DNA from 2 places in the Lysinibacillus sp. JK80 genome. Region 2 is predicted to be linked to the other one. Evidence: riboswitches for the same ligand, from Rfam matches in the RefSeq annotation. Region 2 holds a riboswitch; the other holds the start of a gene.

Region 1 (8,067 bases), 2.1 Mb from region 2:
TTCGGATTGAGTGCAGGATTGCCGCCTGAAATTGTGACAAATGAAAAACCATTGCCCCCTAAACGTTTCAACTCAGACCAAATCTCTTCCGCTGTCATTTGGACAATAAGGTGCTTTCCACTGCCATCCCACGTAAACGATGAATCACACCAAGAACAGGAATAATCGCAGCCCGCAGTTCTTACAAACATTGTCTTCTGGCCAACGACCATACCCTCTCCTTGAATCGTTGGCCCAAAAATCTCGATAACAGGTACTTTACTCAACTTCCATCCACTCCCTTCTAGCTTCTGCATAGCTTGTTGGAGTCTCGTAAAGCCTGATAAACTCTACACGTACACCGTTATATCCTTCATCAAGCAAGGCCTCAGTCAACTTTTCGTAAATCCAAACAACAATATTCTCTGCCGTCGTATTCATGAGTGGAAGCGTTTCATTTAAATAACGGTGATCCAAATGAATCTCTATTTTATGTTTCCATATTTCTTTTATATCGCCGAAATCAATCATCAAACCACGTTCATCTGTGTAGCCACTCAGTCCTAATATAGCTCGATAGGTATGCCCATGTAGATTTTTACATTTCCCTTCATAATGATGTAGATGATGGGCAGCATCGAAGGTAAATTCTTTGCTTATGAGAACACGCTTTGCATGATATTTCAATTGATTTCTTTGAATATCCACATCAATTCTCTGGAGTCTCTCAACGATTTTAAAATCTGACATGCCTTAAGACTCCTTCCTATAACTTAAATACTCATCAAGCCCTTTATTTCGCAATTTACATGCTGGGCATTCACCACATCCATCTGCTATGACACCGTTATAGCAAGTCAACGTTCTTTGTCGTACAAACTCAAGTGCCCCAAGCTGATCAGCTAATTCCCATGTTTGTGCCTTATTCAGCCACATCAAGGGTGTATCAATCACAAAGGAATCATCCATCGATAAATTTAACGTTACATTTAAGGATTTAATAAAGACATCTCGGCAATCCGGATATCCACTAAAATCAGTTTCACAAACACCTGTTACAATATGCTTTGCCCCTACTTGGCTCGCTAAAACGCCCGCAAATGAAAGAAAAAGGAGATTGCGGCCAGGCACAAAAGTCGATGGGAGCTCACCATTTTCTCCGTCCTTCACCTTTATGTCTTGTCGTGTCAATGCATTCGGAGCAAGTTGATTCAGGAGAGACATATCAAGTATGTGATGCTTGATACCAAGCTCCTCTGTTATCACCTTCGCACAGTCAATTTCAAGACGATGCCTTTGACCATAATCGAAAGTTACTGCCTCAATCTCTTCAAAGCGTTCTTTTGCCCAGAACAAACAAGTTGTGCTGTCCTGACCTCCACTAAATACTACAATTGCTTTTTCCTTTTTCATCTATAAAGACTCCCTTATATCGAAAAAACAGCACTCTAAGAAAAAGTGCTGCTTTCTTCTTAGTTTTTTTAAGAGGGTAGCTAAAAACCTCTGTCTTGCTTCATTTATCGATTATCAATTTTTTCTGGGTTAAGATCGTGGTTCATTAAACGATAATTGGCGATTTCTTCGTATTTAGTTCCTGGCTTCCCATAGTTACACCATGGATCAATCGAGATACCCCCACGTGGAGTAAATTTCCCCCAAACCTCTATATATCTTGGATCAAGTAATGCAATTAAATCATTCATAATGATATTCACGCAATCTTCATGGAAATCGCCGTGATTTCTAAAACTGAATAAATACAACTTTAGAGATTTACTTTCAACAATTTTTTTATCTGGGATATATGAAATGTACATCGTTGCAAAATCCGGCTGACTTGTAAGCGGACATAAACTGGTAAACTCTGGGCAATTAAACTTAACAAAATAATCTCGATTAGCATGAAGATTATCCACTGCCTCTAATACCTCAGGTGCATAATCATAGGAATACTTTGTACCTTGATTACCTAATAGGGTCAAATCCTTTAATCCTTCTTCATGACTTCTGCCAGACATAAAAAAACCTCCTTGTAAAATGTTTCCCAACACTTTTCAAGAGAGGCATCACCAATCATTCTATTTAAAACATAAGTAAACAGATAAAAAAAGCCACGTCCGATATGGACATGGCATATTGTCATGTTTCCATAGTTTTTTATAGAGGGTATCAGCTATGAACCTCTCCCGTTCTAGTCCGGGCATTCTTTTCTTCAATATCGTACAAAAAATAATACAGGACGTCAAATGGATTTTTTATAAAACTCTTAAATGATAAAAAGTATGAATCACTGTAAGTCAATACTCATTTGAAAGTTCTACTTTTTTATTAAATTACTAGGAAAATAGAATTAATCCATTTTTAACAAAGTAATACTAATTATCAATATTTTGAGATTTTTCAATATTCCGATATTCGAATTATCTCACCTGTGATAAATTGGAAATATCACACTAAACTGAAAAGTGTGATAATTAAGAGCGGAGGGAGAAATGAGATTTGAAAAAGTTTAAGTTTACGAAGTTTTTAAGTAGTATGATAGCTTTCGTTATGGTGCTTTTTCTATTGGTTCCATTATCGAGTGCTAATGCTGAAGATTCGAAGCCATTCAAGCAGGATAGCCAAAGTGAAAGTATACTTCAATTAAAGGCGGCTATCGCTGAACAGCTAAGCTTGTCTAAAGATGGTCCAACTCTTCACGAAAGCTTACAAAATGTATCAGGCAATCAAGAAGTTGCAGTCATCGTACATTTATCTGAAAAGCCTGTGGCACTAGAGCAAGGAATGAGCCAATTGAAAGGCCAAAAGTTCTCTAATGCGCGAGCAAATGAAGTTCGATCAAATGTAAAATCTCAACAAGCACAAGTTAAGAAAGAATTAGCTACTAAAAATGTTCAAATGACTCAAGGCTACACATTTGATACTGTTTTAAACGGTTTTGCAGCAACTGTGAAAGCAAATGATCTCCCAAAGCTGCTTTCAATAGAAGGAATAACATTAATTGAACCTGATGCAATTGTTTACGCATCTGAAGATAATACAATGAAATCATCAGAACTGATTAAGGAAGATCAACTAGAGGCTCAAATGAATACAAGTATTTCTTTCCTCGGCATCGAACAGCTTTGGAATGAAGGAATTGAAGGACAAGGTATAAAGGTAGCAGTATTAGATACTGGTATTGACGCAGATCACCCTGAGTTCGCTGGAATTTACAAGGGTGGGAAAAACTTCATTCCAAATTCATCAACTTACACAAAGCCTCGGGCAGATGACGATGCATCGGAAACCTTGCCTTCTGAGCGTCCTGCTGGAACACCTGAATTTAATGAAAAGGGAAGCTCGTTCTATACTTCTCACGGTACCCATGTTGCTGGAACCATTGCAGCAATTGGAGCTAACAATTTCGGCATTAAAGGAATTGCTCCAAAAGTAGACCTTTATGCTTACCGTGTTCTTGGTGCATATGGAAGTGGGGCTACATCTGGTATTGTTAAAGCAATTGAAACGGCTGTAACAGAAAAAATGGACATAATCAACCTTTCTCTTGGTGGGGGGGCTAACTCTGAAACGGACGCTGGTTCATTTGCTATTAATAATGCAATGATGGCTGGAACAATCGGAGTAATTGCAACAGGGAACTCCGGCCCAAATCGAGGAACAATGGGCACGCCTGCAACCGCTCGTTTAGGAATTGCTGTGGGTAACACAACAAATCCAGAAACAATGTATAACGGTGAAGTGAATGTTACAGTTGGTGACTACAACTTAACAAAACAGCTCCCATTAATGGGAACAACTTTTGGAAGGGATTTAGCAACACAGCTTCAAGGAGAATTTGACCTAGTTGCTATTCCTGGAAACGGAGAAGTAAAAGACTATGAGGGAATTGATGTAGAAGGTAAAGTGGCATTAATCTCTCGTGGCAGTATCGCATTTGTTGATAAAATTGCGAATGCAAAGGCAAATGGAGCAGTCGCCACAATTATTCATAACTTTGCTGGTGGAACAAATGCACCTAATATTTCAGGTACATTCCTAGGTGATTCCTTTGCTTTTCTACCAACATTTGATATGTCCCAAACGGATGGCAATGCAATTCGTGCTGCATTAGCCGGTGGAACTGGAAAAGTTAGCTTTAGTCAATTTACTTCCACAAAGACACTGGGAGATGAAGTAAACGATTCAAGCTCCCGTGGCCCATCTACGCCAAACTTTGATATTAAACCAGATGTAAGTGCACCTGGAACAAACATTATGTCAACGATTCCAATGTATAAAAAGGACTTCCCTAATGCAGATTATGCAGAGGCATATGATCGTAAAACAGGAACCTCTATGGCAACACCGCATATTACAGGTATTGTTGCATTACTTAAACAAGCAAATCCTGATTGGAATGCGTTCGACATAAAAGTGGCGCTTTCTAATACAGCAAAGGTTTTAGATAAAACAAAATACGATGTGTTCTCTCAAGGTGCAGGTCGTGTAAATGCTTATGCTGCAGCACATCCAGAAATTCTTGCCTATGCATTGGATAGTGCAATTTTAGATGGAACAGGAGCTGTTTCAGAAAACTTAAAAGGGACAGTTACTTTTGGTCCACAATCACTTAAAGACCAGGATATTTCCGTAACGAAACAAGTTTTAGTAAAAGATATAAAGGGGAACGGCGGTAATTATAATGTATCAATTGATGTGACAAAATCATTTGGTGATGCAACTGTTACAGTCGACCAGCCAACATTTAATCTAGTTGGTGAGCAAGTGTTAAATCTTACATTAACGGCTTCACAAGCTAAAGCTCCAAACGGCTCGGAAATACTGGGGTATATTCACATCAGCGGTGGTGCTACAGAAATTTCATTGCCATTCGCAGCTGACTTTGGAAGTGAGGCAGTAACTGAAATTAAAGATTTAAAGATTACAGAAACAGACCTATCCTTTAATGGAGATGGCGTGAAAGATTCAGCTGTTCTTTCATTTACATTAACTGGCGATGTAACAACTAACTATATCGAGCTATGGGATATTATGAATCCTCAAGGTGGAGAATATGGTGATGGCTACATCGGTTATCTACATGCAGGTACTGCGCTAGGAAAAGGCTCTTATACGCTAAATATCGCTGGGCAATACAAACCATGGGGAACAGAACCTGCCACAACAATTCCCGATGGTCTCTATACTATTGACTTTACTGGTCTTGCGGCATCAGGGGTAGTTTCCGATTATGTTGGACCAATTATCGTGAAAACGACTAAACCAGAAATTACTGGTTCAGTAGCTGAAGGTGTCGCTACAGGAAAGGTAACAGATAAGTATATCGACTACAATGAAGAGTTATATTTATATGGTTTAAACTACAATTTAAATGATAAATTAAAAGCTTCCTATATTGCGACTGTGAATGGCGAAATACAAGCGCCTGTTCCTTTTGAATTAAATCAAGACGGTAGCTTCACATTCCCAGTAACAACAGAAACTAATGCTGTATCAGTAAAAATTGAAGACGCTGCTGGGAATGTTGGTGAAGCACTAATATTTGAAAAAGATGTAGTTGAACCAAAAGTAACACTTTCTGTCAATCCAACTGAGCTAGACCTAACAGCTGGGGAATCTGCACAACTTACGGTAACAGAGACATCTACTCCTCCAGAAGGTGAAGCAACAGAGGAAGATGTAACTTCAAAAGCAACTTATGTTGTGGGAGATGAAAATGTTGCAACAATAGCAAATGGATTAGTAACTGCTGTAGGTGAGGGCACGACTACGATTACTATTTCATATGGTGATCATGAAGTTACGGTAAATGTTACAGTAAAAGCACCTGTTGTAGAAACACCAATCGTAACACTAGAAATTGACCAAGCTCAGGTTGAAACTAGAATAGGTAAAGAGGTTATGGTTAAGATTACTCAAGTAACTACTTTTGAGGGTAGAACAACAGAAAAAGATGTTACTACGCTTGCAACCTACGAAGTAGCAAATGATAAAATAGCTACTGTAAAAGCAGGGGCTGTAAAAGGTAAAGGTCAAGGTACTACGACAATTACAGCAACGTATGGTGACCACACATTAACATTTGATGTATTAGTTGAAAAGCCGGGCAATGGTAACGGCAATGGCAATGGCAATGGCAATGGCAATGGCAATGGCAATGGCAACGGCAATGGTAATGGCAATGGCAATGGCAATGGCAATGGCAATGGCAACGGCAATGGTAATGGCAATGGCAATGGCAATGGCAACGGCAATGGTAATGGCAATGGCAATGGCAATGGCAACGGCAATGGTAATGGCAATGGCAATGGCAACGGTAATAATGAAGTTACCGAAGTTGAGTTATAATTAAATAAGTACCGTTCCAGCAAAAAGAGAAATTGCGCTTTGCAATTTCTCCTTTTGCTATTTAAATTTCACTTACTCATGATAAGGTTGGCTGTAACGAGTCTATGTACAGTTTTTCTGTACAAGCTTTATCTAGTAATCGAATATTTAATGCAAAACCATAAGAGATCCTAACATTACCGTTCAGAACCTTTTAGTTTTATTTAAGCATTGTTGCAGTTAAAAATTCTCGTGTTCTCTCCTCTTTTGGATGATTGAAAAATTGTTCAGGTGTGCCGCGTTCAATAATTCTCCCATCATGCATATAGACAATCCAATCAGCTACCTCTTTTGCGAATCCCATTTCATGGGTTACAACAACCATAGTCATTCCTTCTTCAGCCAAATCTTTCATGGTTGTTAAAACCTCTCCCACAAGCTCAGGATCGAGTGCCGATGTTGGCTCATCGAAAAGCATAATGTCTGGTTCCATCGCAAGTGCTCTAGCAATCGCCACCCGTTGCTTTTGCCCCCCTGATAGTTTACTAGGATAGACATCCGACTTATCCTCCAAACCTACTTTTTTCAGTAATTGTTTTGCTTTGATGATAGCTTTTTCTTTGTCTACACCCTTTACCATAACAGGTGCTTCAATAATATTTTCTAAAACCGTTTTATGTGGGAATAAGTTGAAATTTTGAAACACCATCCCAACCTTTTCTCTAATCTTGTTAAGATCATCTGTCCGTGGATTGACTTCATTTCCCTCAATTATAATATTGCCATTATCTTTTCTTTCTAAAAAGTTCAAGCAGCGAAGGAGGGTGCTTTTCCCTGACCCACTCGATCCTATTAGACAAACAACATCGCTCTCGTAGACTGTCATGTCGATATTTTTCAATACATGTAAGTCTCCAAACGATTTATTCAATTGACTTATTTTAATCATTTCCTTAGTGTCCAATTTTTTCAGCTCCTATCTGTCGCTTACTGCTAATTTTAATTCAGTTCGGTTCACTACAAATGTCATCAACGCTACCAGCAATAAATAGTAGACTGCTACAATGAGTAAGTAGGTCATTTCATCGAAATTATTCGACCCAAGTGTTGTCGCCACATTAAACAGCTCATTCATGGAGATAAATGCGGCTAACGAAGAATCTTTTAAACTGATGATAAATTGATTGCCTAAAGGCGGCAATGCTCTACGGAATGCCTGTGGGAGAATAATCCTTCTTAATGTCAGTGTCTTTGTCATTCCCAAAGAGCGTCCTGCTTCAAATTGGCCATTATCGACTGACTGAATTGCTCCACGAAGGATTTCAGAAATATAAGCTCCATTATGTAGCGCTAGAGCAAGGGAAGCAGCCCAAAAATCAGGAAGAAGGAAAATCCCGCTAATTCCGAAGTAGAGGATAAATATTTGAACAATCAGTGGTGTTCCTCGAACCAAATAGACATATATATCTGAAATAAGTTCTAAAATTTTTATATTAGAAATTTTTAATAAGGCAAAGACTAGTCCGATGATGATTCCCAGTAAGATAGAAACCACCGTCAGCTCTAATGTTAAAAGCATAGCTTTAAAGAATACACCTTTTGTTTCCATTAGTATTTGAAAAAAATGCGAAAAACTTGGCAAAGTACTACTTCCTTTCTTTTATAGCATTGGTTTATTCTGATTTTTTGGTAATGTCCTCACCAAAATATTTGATGCTAATTTGAGTCAATGTTCCATTTTCCCGAAGTTGTTCCAAA
Region 2 (8,067 bases):
GTCAAGCCATTGCAGATAGCTGGCCAAACTCTTTAAATATTGAAGCGGCTCAAAAAGAGTGGGGCTTCAAAGCAGAATATGATTTAGCTAAAATGACGGTAGATATGTTAGAAAAATTGAAAATTAAACTGCATAAAAAAGCAATTTCATAATAGATAGGCAACGGGTGAAGACTAGACTTCATCCGTTTTTTTATATATAAAAGAAAATTATTGGAATATATAGATTAAATTATGAAATTAAAATATAATAATATTCGGAATATTAATAGTATTCTGTTAAATTGTTTCTATGATATTTTCACAAGGGGAAATTCACAAATGAAGGGATGATGGGTTTTATGATGCAAGCACCATTAGTTTTAACTAGTTTTTTTAAACGAGCAGAGAGCTATTTTGCAAGAAAATCAATTATTTCACGGACAAGCCCACACAAAATACATCGTTTAACATATGGGCAGTGGGCAAAAAGAACGCGTCGTTTAGCAGATGCCCTTACGAAGCTTGGGATGACAAGAGGAACAAAAGTCGGCTCCTTTGCGTGGAATCAGCATCGACATTTAGAAGCTTATTTTGCTGTGCCTTGCTCAGGGGCAATCTTACACATGGTAAATATTCGTTTATCAGAAGAGCATTTGATCTATATTATTAATCATGCAGAAGATGAGATTTTAATGGTCGATGTAGATTTATTACCGATCATTGAAAATATTGCGCCAAAACTTGAGACAGTGAAACATTATATCATTATGACGGATGAACCAGCTTTGCCAAAGACTACATTACAAAATGTTTTATCCTATGAGGACATATTAGCTACTGCTGATGAAGAATTTCAATTTCCAGAGGATATTGATGAAGAAGCACCTGCCGGTATGTGCTATACAAGCGCCACAACAGGGAATCCAAAGGGGGTTGTCTATTCCCATCGGGGTTTAGTACTACACAGTATCATGCTGAGTATGTCTGACTCTATGGGAATTGCGGAAAGAGATGTCGTGATGCCGATTGTACCCATGTTTCATGCAAATGCATGGGGCTTGCCTTTTGCTAGTGTCAATGTGGGTGCTACACAAGTTCTACCAGGTCCGCAATTTACTTCAGCATTAATAATGGATTTAATCGAACAAGAAAAGGTTACATTAACTGCTGGTGTTCCAACCATTTGGATAGGTGCCTTACAGGAGCAGGAAAAGAAAGAACGAGATATTAGTTCTTTAAGAGCGATATGCTGTGGTGGATCGGCTTCACCAACTCGACTCATTCGGACATTTGAAGAAAAATATGGGATTCCTTATATTGTTGTCTACGGCATGACGGAAACTACACCAATCGTGGCATTGTCTAATTATATGTCATGGATGGAAGATTGGCCGATTGAAAAACGTATTGAAGCTCGAGCGATGCAAGGGATGACAATGGCAGGTATCGAATCTAGTATTATTAATGAGGCGGGTGAGGTACCTTGGGATGGCGAAACAATGGGGGAATTACGTTTAAAAGGCCCATGGATTTCCAACGAATACTATCGTGATGAGCGAACAGCAGATGCCTATCGAGATGGTTGGTTATATACTGGTGATATTGCTGTACGAACAGCAGATGGCTTTATTAAAATTACTGACCGTACGAAGGATCTTATTAAATCAGGTGGGGAATGGATTTCCTCTGTTGATTTGGAAAATGCGCTGATGACTCATGATGCCGTTTTAGAAGCGGCTGTCATTGCCATGCCCCATGCTAAATGGCAGGAGCGTCCATTAGCTTGCGTTGTATTGAAAGAGGGACAATCAGTAACTGAACCAGAGCTTCTTGCTTTTTTAGAAAATCAATTTGCCAAGTGGTGGGTACCAGATGCAGTCGTCTTTCTAGAAGAAATTCCAAAGACATCTGTCGGAAAATTCCTGAAAGCGAAGCTGCGAGATAATGTAGCAGAAATTTATCCTAAATCATTGGTATAGGTAAAAGAGCGATTTCCGTAAATGGAAGTCGCTCTTTTTTGAGTTATTTAGTTAGCATGTGGAAGACTTGTTCAACGTCTTTATCGCCACGACCAGAAATATTAATAATAATGCTTTCCTCAGATGATAAAGTTGGTGCTAATTTTAGAGCATGTGCGACTGCATGTGAGCTTTCAAGGGCAGGAATAATACCTTCAACCTTAGAAAGTACTTGGAAGGCATCTAAAACTTCTTCATTTGTCACGGTCACATACTCAGCACGACCGATTGTTTTCAAATGGCTATGCTCAGGCCCCGCACCTGGATAATCTAAACCAGCTGCTATTGAATAGGTAGGGAGTGGGTTACCTTCTGCGTCCTGAAGTACTAAACATTTGAAGCCGTGTAGCTCTCCTGGTGTTCCTTCGTTTAAGGTAGCAGCTTTGTCTGGCTCTATTCCAATAAGACGAACATCTTCGTCTGCAATATAATCAGCAAATGCCCCAATGGCATTACTACCGCCTCCTACACAGGCAAGAACAGCTGTCGGCAGCTTTCCTTCCTTTTCTAAAATCTGTTCACGACTTTCGCGGCTAATCACTGATTGAAAATGTTTAACCATTGATGGGAAGGGATGTGGTCCAACTGCTGAGCCTAATAAATAGAAGGTTGTTTCATAGTTTTCTACTAAATCAGCGAATGCCTCATCTACTGCATCCTTTAAGCGGCCTTGCCCTTTATCGACAGCTACAACTTTCGCTCCGAGAAGTTCCATGCGAAATACGTTCAATGCCTGGCGTTTTGTATCTTCCAAGCCCATATAAACCGTGCAATCCATTCCAAACATGGCACACGCTGTAGCTGTTGCTACACCATGTTGACCTGCCCCTGTTTCGGCAATCACGCGATTTGCTCCCATACGTTTAGCTAGTAAGATTTGTCCTAATACATTATTGATTTTATGGGAGCCTGTGTGGTTAAGGTCTTCACGTTTTAAATAGATTTTTGCGCCACCTAATTGCTTTGTTAAATTCTCTGCAAAATAAAGAGGGGATTTACGACCGACATATTCACGGAAATAGTAATCTAATTCTTGCTTAAAATCATCATCCTCTTTATACTTTTGAAAATTCTCATCTAGTCTATTTAAAACATTTTGAAGCTCCTTTGGAACAAAGCTTCCACCAAATTCACCGAAATATCCCTTTTTTTCTACTACTGTACTCATCTTAACTCGACTCCTCTATGCTAATTTTTCCAAAAAAAAAGCCACTCCAATCCCTCATAAAAAGGACGAGTAACCGTGGTGCCACCTTCATTCGCAATTTTTGCGCGCTTTCCTGCTCCGGTAACGGGGAGCGAAACGGCCTTACATTTGATAAGGCTGCTCTGAAGTCCATTCACAAGTCTGTACTACTGGTTTGCACCAACCACCAGCTCTCTAAAAGTAACAATGCTTGCTACTACTCTTCTTCCTTGCATTTATTAGAAAGAATTGTAGAGTATTTTCAGAATAGTGTCAAGAAAAAAGACGAATCTAAAAAGATCCGTCAGTTAAATCAAATTTTTAAAGTGAAGGCGTTTGTTTAAAACATACATAATCGGTGCACCTACAGCTAATACAACAAATTCACCCGCCGCGACTGTTAGCCAAGTCCAGAAAAATGGCAACTCTAAAGCCAAGTTCAGCTCAAAGGCAATGATAAACATAGTACATGTAAAGAGCAATGTATTAATAATTAAACGTGCCCAAATATTTTTGACAAATTTACAGATTAAAATAAACAGGCCAAGAGTAATCATTGAATGACCTACACCAAAAACTAAATCGTAAATGCCAAGTGGTGAAAAGAGATTAGAGATCAATACACCAATAATAATCCCTACGGCAAAGCGTGGATTAAAGGCCACTAAATGGTTAAACATCTCAGATACTCGGAACTGTACCTCTGTAAAACCAAATGGGGCAACAAGCATGGTTACAGCTATATATAGAGCCGCAATGATACCACTTGCTGCTAAAAATTTTATCTTCATATTCATTTCTCCTTAGTTTTTTTTCGTGGGATGGTTACGAACCACGGTGCTTTCACACAAGTAAATATTCTATTATAGATATCTAGTAGAAGTCAAATGTCAGACTTTGTCTATAATGTCCTATCGTCGCAAAATTGTCATAAATATTTTTTACTATGTTGAAAAAAGAAATCGATTAACTAAAACAGCGTAGTTTAGCGGTTTAAAGCGCCAAATTAAATGAAAAACTAAAATATTTTGTCACTTTTAAAAGTCAGAACATTCATAATGTTGTTGACGGAGCTCGATAATAACGATAATATAGCGATACATTCACACTTTGTTTGGATAAAGTGCGATAGATATTCGAGAATATAATCGGGGGGATTATTTGTGAAAAGCAATGTAAAGAAGTTGTCATTCCTTCTTTTTGGATTAGTGTTGCTTCTTGCTGCTTGTGGTAGCGGTGGCTCAGGTACAGCAGATTCAAAAGGAAATGAAAAAAACAATGCAAGTGAGAGCGGAAATGCAGATGATAAAACATATAAAATCGGGATTACTCAAATTGTTGAGCATCCATCGTTAAACGCAGCAACGGAAGGCTTTAAAAAAGCAATTGAAGATGCTGGTTTAAAAGTTGACTACGATCCACAAATTGCACAGGGAGATAATAGCCTTAACACAACGATTGCTAACAATCTAGTAAGTGCAAACGTAGATTTAATTTTTGCAAACTCTACACCTTCTGCACAAGCCGCTGCAACAGCAACAAGTGATATTCCAATTATTTTTACATCTGTTACAGATGCTGTTGGTGCACAGCTAATTGACTCAATGGAGAAGCCAGGGAAAAATATTACAGGCACAATCGATTTACATCCAGAAACGATTTCTAAAACTGTAGCATTCCTAAAAGAACTTGGTGCGAAAAAAGTAGGGATGGTCTACAATGCGGGTGAGCAAAACTCAGTTGCACAAGTTTCAGAAGTGAAAAAGGTTATGGACGAACAAGGTTTAGCGGTGGTAGAAGCATCAGCATCTACTTCAGCGGATGTAAAACAAGCGACAGAGTCTCTAATTGGTAAAGTAGACGCTTTCTATATTATTACTGATAACACAGTTGTTTCTGCATTAGAATCGGTAATTGATGTTGCCAATACGAATAAATTACCATTAATTGTAGGAGAACTAGATTCTGTAGCACGTGGCGGTTTAGCCGCTTATGGTTTTGAATATTTCGATATCGGTTATGAAGCAGGTCAAATGGCTGTGAAAATTTTAAAAGGTGAAGCGACACCTGCCGATACACCAGCACAATACCCACAAAATCTGAAATTATTAATCAATAAAAAAGTTGCAGATGATTTAGGCATCGAAATTAAAGATTCTTGGGGTGCCGAAATTCTAGAACAGTAAAACGAAGCGGGGTGCACTATCCCCGCTTTATCTTCATTTTACAAGTGATATAAATAATAAAGAGATTTAGGAGATGATTCAACGATGTTTTTAGCATTATTTGGCGCAGTGGAGCAAGGAATCATCTATGCAATTATGGCACTTGGTGTATATTTAACATTTCGGGTGTTAGATTTTCCGGATTTAACGGTTGATGGAAGCTTTGTAACAGGGGCGGCAACTGCAGCAACAATGGTTTTGCTTGGCTACCACCCAATCTTAGCGACTTTAGTGGCAATTGTTGCTGGATTTATTGCTGGATGTATGACAGGAATTCTTCACACGAAAGGAAAGATTAATCCGCTTTTATCAGGAATTTTAATGATGATTGCTTTATACTCGATTAATCTACGTATCATGGGGTTAACTGCAGAAAATACGATAGGTCGCCCGAATATTCCACTACTAAACTCTGAAACAATCTTTTCAAAGTTTCAATCTTTTTGGAGTAATTTAGGGATCGATGATGCTATCAATAACCTATTAAAAAGCATAGGCTTTCAGCATGTACCAGGTACATGGAGTGTGCTGATTGTTGTATTAATCATCACGATTTTAATTAAGTTAATAGCAGACTGGTTCTTAAAGACAGAGGTTGGGCTAGCTATCCGAGCAACTGGTGATAATAAACGAATGATTCGCAGCTTCTCTGCAAATACAGACACACTTATCATTTTGGGGCTAGGTCTTTCCAATGCGCTTGTCGCATTTTCTGGAGCTTTAATCGCACAATACTCGAAGTTCTCTGATGTTAGTATGGGGATTGGTATGATTGTGATCGGTCTCGCATCCGTTATTATTGGTGAAGCTATTTTTGGGACTAAAACTATTATCCGTACAACGTTTGCAGTTATTGCAGGAGCCATCATTTATCGTATTATATTAGCTTTAGCATTACGTGTAGATTTCCTTGATTCAGGAGACATGAAATTAATTACAGCGATTATCGTTATTTTGGCGCTGATCTTACCGCAATTTATTAATAAGAGTAAAGAACGTAAACGTAAAGCTAAACGTGCTGCAGAACTTTCACAAGTAAAAAAAGTAGAGCAGGGAGGTAATGGCCTTGCTTAAATTACATGGTATTAATAAGGTATTTAATGAAGGAACACCTGATGAGAAGATTGCACTTGCGGAGATAAACCTACATTTAAAGCCCGGTGATTTTGTGACAATTATAGGTAGTAATGGTGCAGGTAAATCAACGATGATGAATATGATTTCAGGTGCTTTAACACCCGATTTCGGTACAGTATTGATTGATGGTAATGATGTGACAAGTTTGCCTGAATATAAACGCTCTCAATACATTGGGCGTGTCTTCCAGGACCCAATGGCAGGAACTGCACCTACGATGACAATTGAAGAAAATCTAGCATTAGCATACTCTCGAAATAAGCATAGAGGACTACGCAATGGTGTGGACAAAAAGCGTCGTGAATTTTTTAAAGAATCACTAGCGATGCTTGGTTTGAATCTTGAGAATCGTCTTTCTGCTAAGGTAGGTTTACTTTCAGGTGGGGAACGTCAAGCTTTGTCGCTCTTAATGGCTACCTTCACAAAGCCATCTATTTTATTGCTAGATGAACATACAGCTGCACTTGATCCATCACGTGCAGAATTAATTACCCATATTACGAAGTATTTAGTGGAAAAAGATAATTTAACGACATTAATGGTAACGCACAATATGCAGCAAGCATTAGATTTAGGGAATCGTCTTATTATGATGGACAAAGGCCAAATCATTTTAGAAGTTGGTGAAGATCGCAAACATGAATTAACAATTCCTGATTTAATGTCCGAGTTTGAACGTATTCGTGGGGAAAAAATGAATTCAGACCGTGCTCTATTAGGTTAATATCGAAACGCTCATACACTTGTATGGGCGTTTTCCATAGTGTAAAAAATTTCATCCATAGTGTTTTTATGAATGGTGTAAATGAATGACCGTTGCAGGTTCCCTAATTTCATGTGTGGGGGGTGCCGATCTATCTTATGGGAGTCTAGTAGCCTTCCAATCCAGCTCATTAATTTAGCAAAGGTCCTCACTACTCTTTATGGAGGGCGTTGTCACACATCGTTTTTCCACATTGTTAGTATGATAGAAAATGAAAGGGCACAGTTTTAAAAGGGTTGATTGGAGAGGAGTTGCCCCTTAGGGGATTTAGCGGCTCATCAGACGCCACCTGGACGCTGGCGGAACAGATATCAATCTCTCGCCTAGCCAGAATGTCTCTTCCCGCAGACGATATTGTTTTTTCAACATCAACTAGTTTTAATAATTTTTATTTAGGGAAATTAAACGATCAATAAATTTTATCGCATAAAAAAGCCTCACTTTCAGAGAAGTGAGGCTCTTCATTTTAAACGAGTAAACCAAATAGTTGAATATCGTTGTTTACTTCTTTGTATTTGAAGCCGAATTCATCCATTCGGGCAAGTAGTCCTTCATATTCAGCACGATCACCTAACTCAATGCCGACTAGTGCAGGGCCACTTTCTTTATTATTTTTCTTGGTATATTCAAAGGTAGTAATGTCATCGTTTGGTCCAAGTACACTAGTGAGGAATTGACGTAATGCTCCGGCACGCTGAGGGAAGCTGACGATGAAGTAGTAAAGTAATCCTTCGTGTATAAGTGACTTTTCTTTAAT

Evidence for each region. A riboswitch is a leader RNA that binds a small molecule or an ion and turns the genes downstream of it on or off. The one in region 2 is predicted to bind preQ1.
Region 1: it holds a riboswitch for preQ1, as region 2 does, so the genes downstream of both, queF (preQ(1) synthase) here and HXV90_RS12970 (QueT transporter family protein) in region 2, are expected to answer to the same signal.

What each region holds. Positions count from the first base shown of each region.
Region 1 covers NZ_CP058997.1:4,587,743-4,595,809, forward strand. Annotated here, with positions in the region: gene queE (7-carboxy-7-deazaguanine synthase QueE) at 1-266, opposite strand, end outside; gene queD (6-carboxytetrahydropterin synthase QueD) at 259-729, opposite strand; gene queC (7-cyano-7-deazaguanine synthase QueC) at 733-1,392, opposite strand; gene queF (preQ(1) synthase) at 1,497-1,997, opposite strand; PreQ1 riboswitch class I at 2,123-2,169, opposite strand; gene HXV90_RS23085 (S8 family serine peptidase) at 2,479-6,330, shown strand; gene HXV90_RS23090 (amino acid ABC transporter ATP-binding protein) at 6,530-7,258, opposite strand; gene HXV90_RS23095 (amino acid ABC transporter permease) at 7,286-7,951, opposite strand; gene HXV90_RS23100 (transporter substrate-binding domain-containing protein) at 7,983-8,067, opposite strand, start outside.
Region 2 covers NZ_CP058997.1:2,535,266-2,543,332, reverse strand. Annotated here, with positions in the region: gene HXV90_RS12985 (L-threonine 3-dehydrogenase) at 1-152, shown strand, start outside; gene HXV90_RS12980 (long-chain fatty acid--CoA ligase) at 341-1,960, shown strand; gene trpB (tryptophan synthase subunit beta) at 2,004-3,167, opposite strand; T-box leader at 3,226-3,425, opposite strand; gene HXV90_RS12970 (QueT transporter family protein) at 3,494-3,976, opposite strand; PreQ1 riboswitch class I at 3,983-4,027, opposite strand; gene HXV90_RS12965 (ABC transporter substrate-binding protein) at 4,349-5,371, shown strand; gene HXV90_RS12960 (ABC transporter permease) at 5,456-6,484, shown strand; gene HXV90_RS12955 (ABC transporter ATP-binding protein) at 6,477-7,271, shown strand; gene ilvA (threonine ammonia-lyase IlvA) at 7,777-8,067, opposite strand, start outside.